DNA from 2 places in the Micromonospora sp. B9E7 genome. Region 1 is predicted to be linked to the other one. Evidence: riboswitches for the same ligand, from Rfam matches in the RefSeq annotation. Region 1 holds a riboswitch; the other holds the start of a gene.
The links. Region 1 has a riboswitch for S-adenosylmethionine ahead of thrC (threonine synthase). Riboswitches for the same ligand answer to the same signal wherever they lie in the genome.

Region 1 (5,561 bases):
TGGTGCGCGAGGTCGGCAGCCGGTTGGCCTGGCGGTGGATCAACCTGTGGCGGTACACCGACGCGGTGGGCGGACCGGTGTTCGTCCCGTCCGTCGACGGACCCGACGACCCGGCCGCCCGGGTCGACCGTCGGGTACGGGATCCGAAGGGATTGCTCATCCCACCGACCGACACCGTGCCCCCACCGGTGCAGGGCCACCGGTTCACTCCCGACGACGAATTCCACGCCGCGATCGGCGAGCTGGTCGAGCGCCTGGAACGGACGGCCGAGTGAACGGTCGGTTCAGAGGGTGAGCTGCCAGTCGGTCCAGGAGTCCACCGGGCGGAAGCCGAGCTGCTCGTTGATCGCCACCATGTAGCTGTTGCTGGAGGCGTTGAAGGTGTCGATCACCTGTACCGCTGGTTCGTGGGTGAGCAGGTGGTGCAGGTTCTCCGCCTTGGCGATGAGGCCGAGCCGGTGCCCACGGTGGGCCGGGTCGACGATGGTGATCTGCTGGAACGCGTGCCAGTCGGCGGATGCGCCCACGTCCAGCAGCGTCCAGGCGACCAGCCGGCCGGACGCCTCGTGCCGCATCCCGAGGTGGTAGCGCCGCCGGCCCCGCGCGTCGAGTGCCCGTTCGTTGCCGCGGATGCGCTCGGCGTCCACCTGCTCCGGCTCCCACTGCACGTCGCCCATGGGGGCGTCCATCAACAGCCGGCCGTCGAGGTAGGCGATGTCGGCGACGTACTCCGGTGGGGTCGTCCCCTGCCAGCAGACCGAGTGGTAGCCCTCGGCTCGCGGTCGGGCCTCGGCGAGCGCCACCCGCAGGGCGATCCGGTCGATCTCGCCGACGTGGAGTCGGCGACGCACCTCGGCGAGGGCGGGCTGGGCTCCGGTCGCGGCGGCGAACGCGTCGCCCGCCACGCTTCGGGCCGGCCCGCCGGGCAGCGCGGAGACGGCCATCGCCACGACCCGCTTTCGGCCGTGTTCGCGGAGCAGGCGCAGCCCGTACTCGTGCAGGGCCCGACCCACCCCTCGGCGCCGCAGTTCGGGATGCACCAGCAGCTCGGCGGTGGCGTTGTCGGTGTTGTCGAGCTGCGGCAGGTCCAGTTGGAGGTAACCGGCCGGTACGCCGTCCAGTCGGGCCAGCGCCCAGAGCGACCGGGTGCCGGGCATCGGGGTGTGGAACAGCGCGTCGAAGCGGCGCCGGCAGAAGGGCGGGAAGTCCGACAGATCGGCGTCGTTGGTCGCCGCCCCGATCCGGTACGCCTCGTCGACCGACGTCCGGTCGGCGCCGTCGAACGGCGCGATCGTGATGCTCATGCCGCTGAGGGTGCACCCCGGAAAAGCGATCAGGCCAGCGAATTACTCGCTGGCCTGATCGAACGTGGTCGGGAGGGACACTCGCACAACGCCTCCGGCGTTGGGTCGCAAGAACTTCAAAAGTCTTCGGCGAAATGCCCTCCCGCACGGAGCATCTTGCGCCGTCCGGTTCCTGCCGTCAAGTCCGTAGCGGCGGGTTTTCCACACTCACAGCGAAAACCCAGTTACCCGCTGATCGACTCGACCCCCGGGGTCAGCCGAGGAGGCCGGCGTCGCGGGCGGCGCGCAGCGAGGGCTTGATGTGGTGGGTCGGACCCACCTGACCGGCCACCGCATCGATGGTCTTCAGGCCCTCGCCGGTGTTGAACACGACGGTCTCGGCGGTCGGGTCGAGCCGGCCGGACTCGACAAGCTTGCGCAGCACCGCCACTGTCACCCCACCCGCGGTCTCGGCGAAGACCCCTGTGGTGCGGGCCAGGTCGCGGATGCCCGCACGGATCTCGTCGTCGTCGACGTACTCCATCCAGCCGCCGGTGCGGCGGACCGCCTCCAGGGCGTACAGGCCGGCCGCCGGGTCGCCGATGTTGAGCGACTTGGCGATCCCGGTCGGCTTGACCGGGATGATCGTGTCGGTCTCGGCGTGCAGCGCGGTGGCGATCGGGTTGCAGCCGGCGGACTGCGCACCGAAGACCTTCCAGCCGCCGGCCGGCGCCTCGACCAGGCCGATCTCCACCAGCTCGGAGAACGCCTTGTCAATCTTGGTGAGCAGCTCGCCACTGGCCATCGGGATGACCACCTGGGCCGGGATCCGCCAGCCGAGTTGCTCGGCCACCTCGTAGCCGAGGGTCTTGGAGCCCTCCGCGTAGTACGGCCGGACGTTCACGTTGACGAAAGCGGTGTCCTCGAATTCGTCGGTCTCCACCAGCTCGCCGCAGAGCCGGTTGACATCGTCGTACGAGCCGTCGATGGCGACCAGCTCACCGCCGTAGACGGCGGTGGTGATGACCTTGCCCTGCTCCAGGTCGCTGGGGATGAAGACCACCGAGGGCACCCCGGCGCGGGCGGCGTGGGCGGCCACCGAGTTGGCCAGGTTACCGGTCGACGCGCAGGCGAACCGGGTGAAGCCGAGCGCCCTGGCTGCGGTGAGCGCCACCGAGACGACCCGGTCCTTGAACGAGTGGGTGGGGTTGGCGCTGTCGTCCTTGACCCAGAGCGGCGCGGTGATGCCCAGCTCGGCGGCGAGGTGCGGGGCCGCCACCAGCGGGGTCAGCCCCGGGTCGAGGGTGACCCGGGTGGCCGGGTCCTGACCGGCGGGGAGCAGTGCCGCGTACCGCCAGATGTTCTTCGGCCCGGCCTCGATCTGCTCCCGGGTGACCGTCGCCAGGGCGGCCGTGTCGTAGTCGACCTCCAGCGGGCCGAAACACTCGTAACAGGCGTGCTGCGCGGCGAGCGGGTAGCGCGCCGAACAGGCACGGCAGACCAGGGCGCGGGCGGGGCTGGCGGAGGTGTCGATGCCGGAGGCGGCGAGCGTCGACGTCATGTCGAGAGTCCTCTCATCTTTCCCCGCATCGCACGGTGCGGCGGGGACGGAATTGGCACCTGCCCCGCGGGTCGCTCAGCGGTGAGCGCGCGGGGTGGTTGCCGGGGCGTCGTCGGGCCGTATCCCTCAGCCCCTCTGGATGAGGTATGCAGTTGTGCCGCCGAGTCTAGGACAACGCTGTCCGCCCTAGCTACCGCCGATCCCAGCCAGTGGGTCAGCGGGCGCTCACCGCCGCGTGGTCGGTCACCGCGATCGGGTCGGTGACCGCGGTCGCGCGGGGCAGCGACGAGGCCCTGGTCCGGGGGCGGTTGGCCAGGTTCGCGGCGACCAGCGCGGCGATGGTGACGGCGGCGCCGACCAGTTCGACGGGCTCCGGGCGGTAGCCGCGGGCGATCTGCACCGCGAACGTGGTCACCGGGACCAGGTTCATGAACAGCGCGGCGTTGGCGGCCCCGAGTCGCTGCACTCCGGTGTTCCAGGCCAGGACCGCGATGACAGCTCCCACGATCACGGCGTACGTCAACTGTGGGGTGACCGCCACGAGGTCGGCGGCGGCCGGCGCGTGCTGCCAGCCGACGGCGTCCGCGCCGATGCTCGCGGCCAGCATGGCGGCCGTGCCGGCGAGCGCGGTCAGCGTGGTGAAGCGCAGTGGCGACCACGCACCGAATCGGCTGGCGCCGTGCGTGTAGATGCCCCAACCGAGCACCGCGCCGATCATCATCAGACCGCCGAGACCGAACTGACCGAGTCCGGCCAGGCTTCCGCGCGTGATCACCAGGCCGACGCCGAGGAGCGCCACGAGGGAGAGGCCCAGCAGGAGCGGCTTCGGGCGTACGCCGTCACGGACCCAACGGACCAGCTGGGTGATCACCGGGGTGGTGGCCACGAAGAGCGCCACCTGCTGCGGAGCGGCGTGTTCGAGCGCCAGGTTGGTGAGCACGTTGAAGCCGGCGAAGCCGACCACACCGAGCACCATCACCTCGACCGCTCGGGCACCGGGCCGCAGCGCGTCGGCACCCTCGCGGAGCAGGAGGATGGCGACCAGGACGACGGCGGCGAGCAGGTAGCGGGCGGTGGTCAGGTTGAGTGGGTCGACCCGGGTCAGCGCGCTGGCCAGGACCGGGAACATCACGCCCCAACCGAGCACGGCGAGCAGCGGGTAGGCGGCGGCGCGGGATCGCATCGTCAGCTCCAATGTTCGAGTATCGTCGAACCAACGACACCGACCCTAGGAGCTTGTTCGACCTTTGTCGAACAACGGTTACACTGGTCACATGGAGCCGCACGAACCCGACCTGACCGCCGTACCGGTCACCGCCGTGCTGGCCGCACTCGCCGACGACGTGCGGCTACAGATCGTCCGGGCGCTCGCCGAGGGCGGCGAGGCCGCCTGCGGAAGCTTCGACTTCGGCGTCTCCAAGGCGACTCGCAGCCACCACCTGAAGGTGCTGCGCGAAGCCGGCCTGACCCGCACCCGCGCCGCCGGCACCAGCCGCCTGGTGCGGCTCCGCCGCGACGAGCTGAACCGGCTCTACCCCGGCCTCCTGGACGCGGTCCTCACCTCCCGCCCACCGGCCTGACCGCCGACGCGCCCGCCCGGCGGGGGCCGACGTCTCCCGCACATCCTTTCGAGCTGAATCGTTCACGGCATCACCGGACGGACCGTTCCCCCACGCGCGCGTCGCCGGAACCACCTCGTCGAGCTCCGGCGACGCGCGCCACGGGTGCGGTCAGACGGACACCGGGCTGGACTCGGCCACCGGGGACGCCGGAGCGACGGCGCGACGTCGGAAGAGCAGCGCGTCGAGCGCCCATGGGCCGGACCCGAGCGCGGCGACCAGCAGGAACGACCAGCAGAAGAGGGCCGACAGCTCGCCCCCGTTGTGCAGCGGCAGCAGATCATCCGGCTGGTGCACGACGAAGTAGGCGTACGCCATCGAGCCGGACGCGAGGATCGCGGCGGGTCGGGTGAACAGCCCGACCAACACCAGGGCGCCGCAGACCAGCTGGATCAGCGCGGCCCACCAGCCTGGCCAGGTGCCGACCGGTATCGCCTGGCCGGTCATCGGGTTGCCGCCGAACAACCCGAAGACCGAGGTCAGACCATGCAACGTGAACAGCAGGCCGATCACGATGCGGAACAGGGACAGGGTCGGCCCGCCGAGCCGAGAGACGTTCATGGAAACCTCCATCGAAGGAAACGGATCTCTTCAATGTGAGGCATGAAACTATCGAAGTTTATAAATTCCTTGTTAATGGGAAAGTCCCCGGTCGGAATGTACCGGTGTCGACCAGGCCGCGTCGAGCACTCTCGATGCCCGAGCCGCATCTCCGGGTCCGTGACCTGGGAAGGCATCCAAAAAACGGCAGAATCACGCGCCATGGGCACGCTCCCATACTGTGGGTATGGTCTGCCGCGCAGCCTCACGGGCGCCAGCTTCGACAGCCCTCTCCCGCCAAGGTCACGCTCGAACGTGGAAGTAGTGGTGTCCCAGCCCGCCCGACGCCACTGGATCCGGGATCGAGCACGATCGCGCGGCGCGGCGCGGCACGGCACGGCGCGGCGCGACGGGCGGGCGGGCGGGCCGCCCCGAATATGGGGCAGCTCTACAGGCCTCGACCGGCGGACGCCAGGTCGGCCGAGGGGCTGGGCCGAGGAGATCCGGGGGCCGGGCGGTGGCGGAACGCCCGCGTGGGTGAGGATCGCTTGATGATCT
Region 2 (5,561 bases), on a different contig from region 1:
GATAAAGGGTGCCGCAGACCAGCAGCATCAACAGCAGCGCGAACAGGTAGCCGAAGCGCCAGTTCAACTCCGGCATGTGGACGAAATTCATCCCGTACACGGTGCCGATGAGCGTGGGAGCGAACAGGATCGCCGCCCAGGACGAGACCTTCTTCAGCTCCTCGTTCTGCGCGTAGCTGGCCGCCGTGAGGCTCCGCATCTCCTCGTTCTGCTGCTGCGAGACGAGCGTGGCGTTGACGGTGAGGATGTTCTGCAACAGGTGCCGGAACCCGTCCACCCGCTCCACCACCTGGGTCAGGTGGTCGGTCACGTCCCGCAGCGAGCGGCGCAGCTCCTCGTCCGTGTCGGCACTGCCCGCGCCGTCGGCCAGCGCGTCGAGCACCGCGAGCAGGGGCCGCGCGGCGCGCTGGAACTGGATCACCTCGCGGCTCAGGCCGTAGATGCGCCGGCTCGCGTTCGGGTCGCCACCGAACACCTGGGTCTCGATCTCGTCGATGTCGTTCTCCAACCCGGCCACCACCGGCGCGTACCCGTCGACGACCTGGTCGAGGATCGCGTACAGGACCGCCTCGGGCCCCCGGGCGAGCACCTGCGCCTCGACCTCCATGCGCCGCCGCACCGCGGCCAGATCCGGTGCCTCACCGTGCCGGACGGTGATCACGAAGCCCGGCCCGATGAACAGGTGCAACTCGGAGAACTCGACCTCCTCCCGAAGGTCGTCGTAGCGGGCGGCGCGCAGCACCACGAACAGGGTCTCCCCGTAACGTTCCAGCTTGGGTCGCTGGTGGGCGTTGATCGCGTCCTCGACCGCCAGGTCGTGCAGCCGGAACTCCCGCGCCAGCGAGGTGATCTGCTCGATGTCGGGCCGGTACAACCCGATCCAGGCCATCGCGCCGTCCTGCTCCTGCAGGCAGCGGTACGTCTCGGCGAGGCCGGACGGCGAGGCGAACCGGTGCCCGCGGATGTACACGGCGCTGTCCACCAGACCGCCGGCGGGCGGAGCGGGTGACTCGGTGGACGGTGGCACGCCGACCCTGGTCTCGTACTCGTCGAGTTGGCGACCGAAGCCACCACCCGGGCGGAAGCGACGGCCACCGACCATGCCCTGTCCCCTCCCCCGGTGACGCCCGGTCCGGCACACTCCCGCCAACCCGGGGGCGCTGCTTCCCCCCTGTTTCGGGCCCGAAACCCGCGCTGGGGCGGTGTGGGTTCCCCGCACCGGCGGACGGGCGCGCCACCGCGGGCGGATACTCACGGTGACCAGGGGCGGGACTGACGGGGGACGCGCCGGTGGGGGTCGACGAACGCGCGGGCCGGCTGCGGGTGTGGCTGCTGCGTGCCGCCGCGGAGGAGCCCGTGCAGCATCCGGGGCCGCACGGGCGTCCACCGGAGCACCGGCACCACCCCTGGTGGAAGGTGATGTGTCTGACCGGGGTCGACTACTTCTCGACACTGGGCTACCAGCCGGGCATCGCGGCGCTCGCGGCCGGGGCGCTCTCGCCGGTGGCGACCCTGGTGCTGGTGCTGGTGACCCTGCTGGGCGCGCTGCCGGTCTACCGGCGGGTGGCGGTGGAGAGCCCGCACGGTGAGGGTTCCATCGCGATGCTGGTGCGCCTGCTGAGCTACTGGCCGGGCAAGTTGCTGGTGCTGGTGCTGCTCGGTTTCGCGGCCACCGACTTCATCATCACCATCACCCTCTCGGCCGCCGACGCGACCGCGCACATCGACGAGAACCCGTTCTGGCCCGGTGGGCTCAAGGGACACGAGGTGCTGCTCACGCTGCTGCTGGTGGCGCTGCTGGGCGCGGTGTTCCTCAAGGGATTCACCGAGGCCATCGGAATCGCCGTCGTCCTGGTCGCGCTCTACCTGACACTGAACGCGGTGGTGATGGCCGACGGGCTGTGGCGGGTGGTGACGCACCCGAGCGCGGTCGGGGACTGGACCACCACGCTGACCACCGGTCACGGTGACCCGTGGATGGTGGTCGCGCTGTCGCTGTTGGTCTTTCCGAAGCTGGCACTGGGTCTGTCCGGCTTCGAGACCGGGGTGGCCGTCATGCCGAGTGTGCGGGGCGATCCGCAGGATTCCGAGGCGCGACCGCTGGGCCGGATCCGTGGCGCTCGCCGGCTGCTCACCACCGCCGCCGTGATCATGAGCGTCTTCCTGATCACCAGCAGCGTGACGACCACCATCCTGATCCCGCCGGAGGCATTCCAGCCGGGCGGGCCGGCGAACGGTCGGGCGCTGGCCTACCTGGCGCACGCCCATCTCGGGGAGGTGTTCGGCACCGTCTACGACCTGTCCACCATCGGGATCCTCTGGTTCGCGGGGGCATCGGCGATGGCCGGGCTGCTCAACCTCGTACCCCGCTACCTGCCCCGCTACGGCATGGCACCGACCTGGGCGCGGGCGGTCCGGCCGCTGGTGCTGGTGTTCACCGCGGTGGCGTTCCTGATCACGGTCGTCTTCGAGGCCAGCGTGGACGCGCAGGGTGGCGCGTACGCCACCGGGGTTCTGGTGTTGATCACGTCGGCGGCGACCGCGGTGACGCTCGCGGCGGTGCGGCGCCGGCAGCGCGGCCGCGTCGTCGCGTTCGGAACCATCGCGGTGATCTTCGTCTACACCACCCTGGCGAACGTGGTGGAACGCCCCGACGGGGTCAAGATCGCGACGTGTTTCATCGGCGGGATCATCCTGGTGTCGGTGCTGTCCCGGTTGTCCCGGGCCTACGAGCTGCGCGTCGACCACGTCGAGCTGGACCCGGTCGCGGCCCGGATGGTCGACGAACGCGCCGGACGGCGGATCCGCCTCGTCGCGCACGAGCCCGACCGCCGGGACGAGGCGGAGTACCGCGCCAAGCTGGCGCAGACCATGGCGGACAACGACTTCCCCGACGACAGCGACGTCATCTTCGTCGAGGTCCAGGTCACCGACCCGTCCGACTTCGAGACCGAGCTGCTGGTCCGCGGCAGCGTGGTCGACGGCCGCTTCCCGGTACTCAGCCTGGCCAGTTCGTCGGTGCCCAGCGCGCTCGCCGCCCTGCTGCTGGAGATCCGCGACCGCAGCAGTCGGCGCCCACACATCTACTTCGAGTGGAGCGAGGGCAGCCCCGGCCGCAACATCCTGCGCTACCTGGCGTTCGGGCAGGGCGCCATCGCCTCGGTGACCCGGGAGATCCTGCGCCGCCACGAGCCCGACCCGCACCGTCGACCGCACGTGCACGCCGGCTGACCTGCGAGCGGGCAGCTCGTCGCGCACGGTGAGCGTGGTCATAACGACTGGACGATCCACCCGTGCCTGCTGCTAGCCTCGGCGCAGGTCATGAGTGCCAGCGCGAAGCCCCGGCTCGCTGGCCGGCAACCCTCCTCCGCGGTGGGGTGCCCCGGGTGAAGACCAGGCACCGACGGGACGTCGGTGCAAGCGTGGCCTGGCACCCAGGTCAGCACAGACCCGGGAGAACCATGCGCATCCTCAGCACCACCCCACCGACAGACGTCGCGGATGTCCGCGCCGGTTGGCCCTCGCCGGCACTGACCCGGCGACGGCACGTGGACATGATGCGAATGTGCAGCGCCGCGTGTCGTCGCGGCACCACGCACTAGCGCAGCGCTCCTCCCGAACCCTCTCCCTCTCCGGTACGCCCATCGGGCGCGCCGTCGGCGACGCACACCCGTGCGTGCCGGGACACGACCTTTTCGGAGACACCCGTGCGACTTCTTCCTGCCCTGACCCGTGCCACCGCCCTGGGCGCGGCCACCATCCTGGCCGCCACCGCGCTCACCGCCTGCGGCGACGACAGCTCCTCCGACGCCACCGCCAACCCGTACGGCCTGGCGCAGCCGGGGGTGCTGCGGGCCGGCACGCTGACCGACGCCCCGCCGAACGTGTACCTCAAGGACGGCAAGTTCACCGGCTTCGACAACGACCTGCTGACCGCCGTGGCCGGCAAGCTCGGCCTCAAGGTCGAGTTCGTCGGCACCGACTTCTCCGCGCTGCTCTCCCAGGTCAACAACCACAAGTTCGACGTCGGCAGCTCCTCGATCACGATCACCGAGGCACGGAAGAAGACCGTCGACTTCGGCAACGGCTACGACTTCGGCTACTTCGGCCTGGACGTCCCGGCCGGCTCCCCGATCACCGGCTTCGACCAGCTCGCCGGCAAGCGGGTCGTGGTGGTGCAGGGCACCGTGCAGGACGACTACGCCACCGGCAAGCAGCTCGACCCGGTGCGGGTGCCGGACTACAACGGCGCGATCAACCAGCTCAAGGCCGGCACCGCCGACGCGTGGATCGCCCCGGCCGAGATCGGCGAGAAGTCGGCCGCCGACAGCAACGGCAAGATCACCGTGGCGGCCAAGCAGCTCAGCCCGGCGCCGACCGCGTACGCCGTCGCCAAGGGCGGCGACAAGCTGCGCGAGGCGCTGAACAAGGGCCTCGACGAGGTCATCGCGGACGGCACCTGGAGCCGGTTGCAGGCCCAGTACTACCCGGGCCGGCCGGTCCCGGCGGACTTCAAGCCGGGCAGCGGCACGGTGCCGGTGTCGGCGGCGCCGTCCGCGTCGTCCGCCTCCTGAGTACCCGGTGACGAGCGAGCAGGACGGTAGGAGAGGCGACCGATGGATCCGTTGAGCACCCTGTGGGAGACGTTCTTCGACTGGGACGCGATGGGCGAGGCGCTGCCCGAGATGTTGACCGTCGGGTTGCCGAACACGCTGATCCTGGCGGTCTCCGCCGCCCTGCTCGGCTCGGTGCTGGGGCTGCTGCTGGCCGTCGCCGGGATCTCCCGCAGCCGGTGGTTGCGCTGGCCGGCACGGGTCTACACCGACGTGTTCCGGGGGCTGCCGGCCGCGGCGACGATCCTGTTGATCGGCGTCGGGCTGGCCCCGCTGGGCATGCAGGTATGGGGACCGGACCCCTACCCGTTGGGGATCCTGGCGCTGTCGCTGATCGCCGCCGCGTACATCGGGGAGATCTTCCGCTCCGGCATCCAGTCGGTGGAGGCCGCCCAGTTGGAGGGCGCACGTGCGCTCGGCTTCTCCTGGAGCGACGCGATGCGGCTGGTGATCATTCCGCAGGGCATCCGGCGGGTCCTGCCGGCCTGGGTCAACCAGCTCATCGCGCTGATCAAGGACTCCAGCCTGGTCTACTTCCTCGGCCTGGTGGCCAGCCAGCGGGAGCTGTTCCGGATCGGGCAGGACTACGCGGCCACCACCGGCAACGAGTCCGCGCTGCTCCTGGCCGGACTCTTCTACCTGGCGCTGACCGTTCCGCTGACGCACGTCGTGAACTGGATCGACAGGCGGCTGCGCCACGGCCGGCCAGCCACCGCACCGGACGACGAGGACGACGAACTGCCGTTGCCCGCCACGATCCAGGGAGACCGTCGATGACCACCACCACCGCCACCTCGGTCAGCCTCGACGTACGCGACGTGCACCTCGCCTTCGGGCCGAACCGGGTGCTGCGCGGCGTCGACCTCACGGTGCCGCGGGGCGCGACGGCCTGCGTGATCGGCCCGTCCGGGTCCGGCAAGTCCACCCTCCTGCGCACCATCAACCGGC

Region 2: linked by a shared signal. The riboswitch ahead of ABGB10_RS22880 (ABC transporter substrate-binding protein) and the one ahead of thrC (threonine synthase) in region 1 are both predicted to bind S-adenosylmethionine.

The regions. Positions count from the first base shown of each region.
Region 1 covers NZ_JBDPLX010000010.1:190,196-195,756, reverse strand. Annotated here, with positions in the region: gene ABGB10_RS18710 (hypothetical protein) at 1-275, shown strand, start outside; gene ABGB10_RS18705 (GNAT family N-acetyltransferase) at 285-1,304, opposite strand; gene thrC (threonine synthase) at 1,558-2,844, opposite strand; SAM riboswitch class I at 2,855-2,990, opposite strand; gene ABGB10_RS18695 (DMT family transporter) at 3,059-4,027, opposite strand; gene ABGB10_RS18690 (helix-turn-helix transcriptional regulator) at 4,119-4,424, shown strand; gene ABGB10_RS18685 (DoxX family protein) at 4,575-5,024, opposite strand; gene ABGB10_RS18680 (DUF4232 domain-containing protein) at 5,555-5,561, shown strand, end outside.
Region 2 covers NZ_JBDPLX010000015.1:109,916-115,476, forward strand. Annotated here, with positions in the region: gene corA (magnesium/cobalt transporter CorA) at 1-1,102, opposite strand, end outside; gene ABGB10_RS22875 (amino acid transporter) at 1,291-3,231, shown strand; SAM riboswitch class IV at 3,318-3,429, shown strand; gene ABGB10_RS22880 (ABC transporter substrate-binding protein) at 3,708-4,574, shown strand; gene ABGB10_RS22885 (amino acid ABC transporter permease) at 4,617-5,390, shown strand; gene ABGB10_RS22890 (amino acid ABC transporter ATP-binding protein) at 5,387-5,561, shown strand, end outside.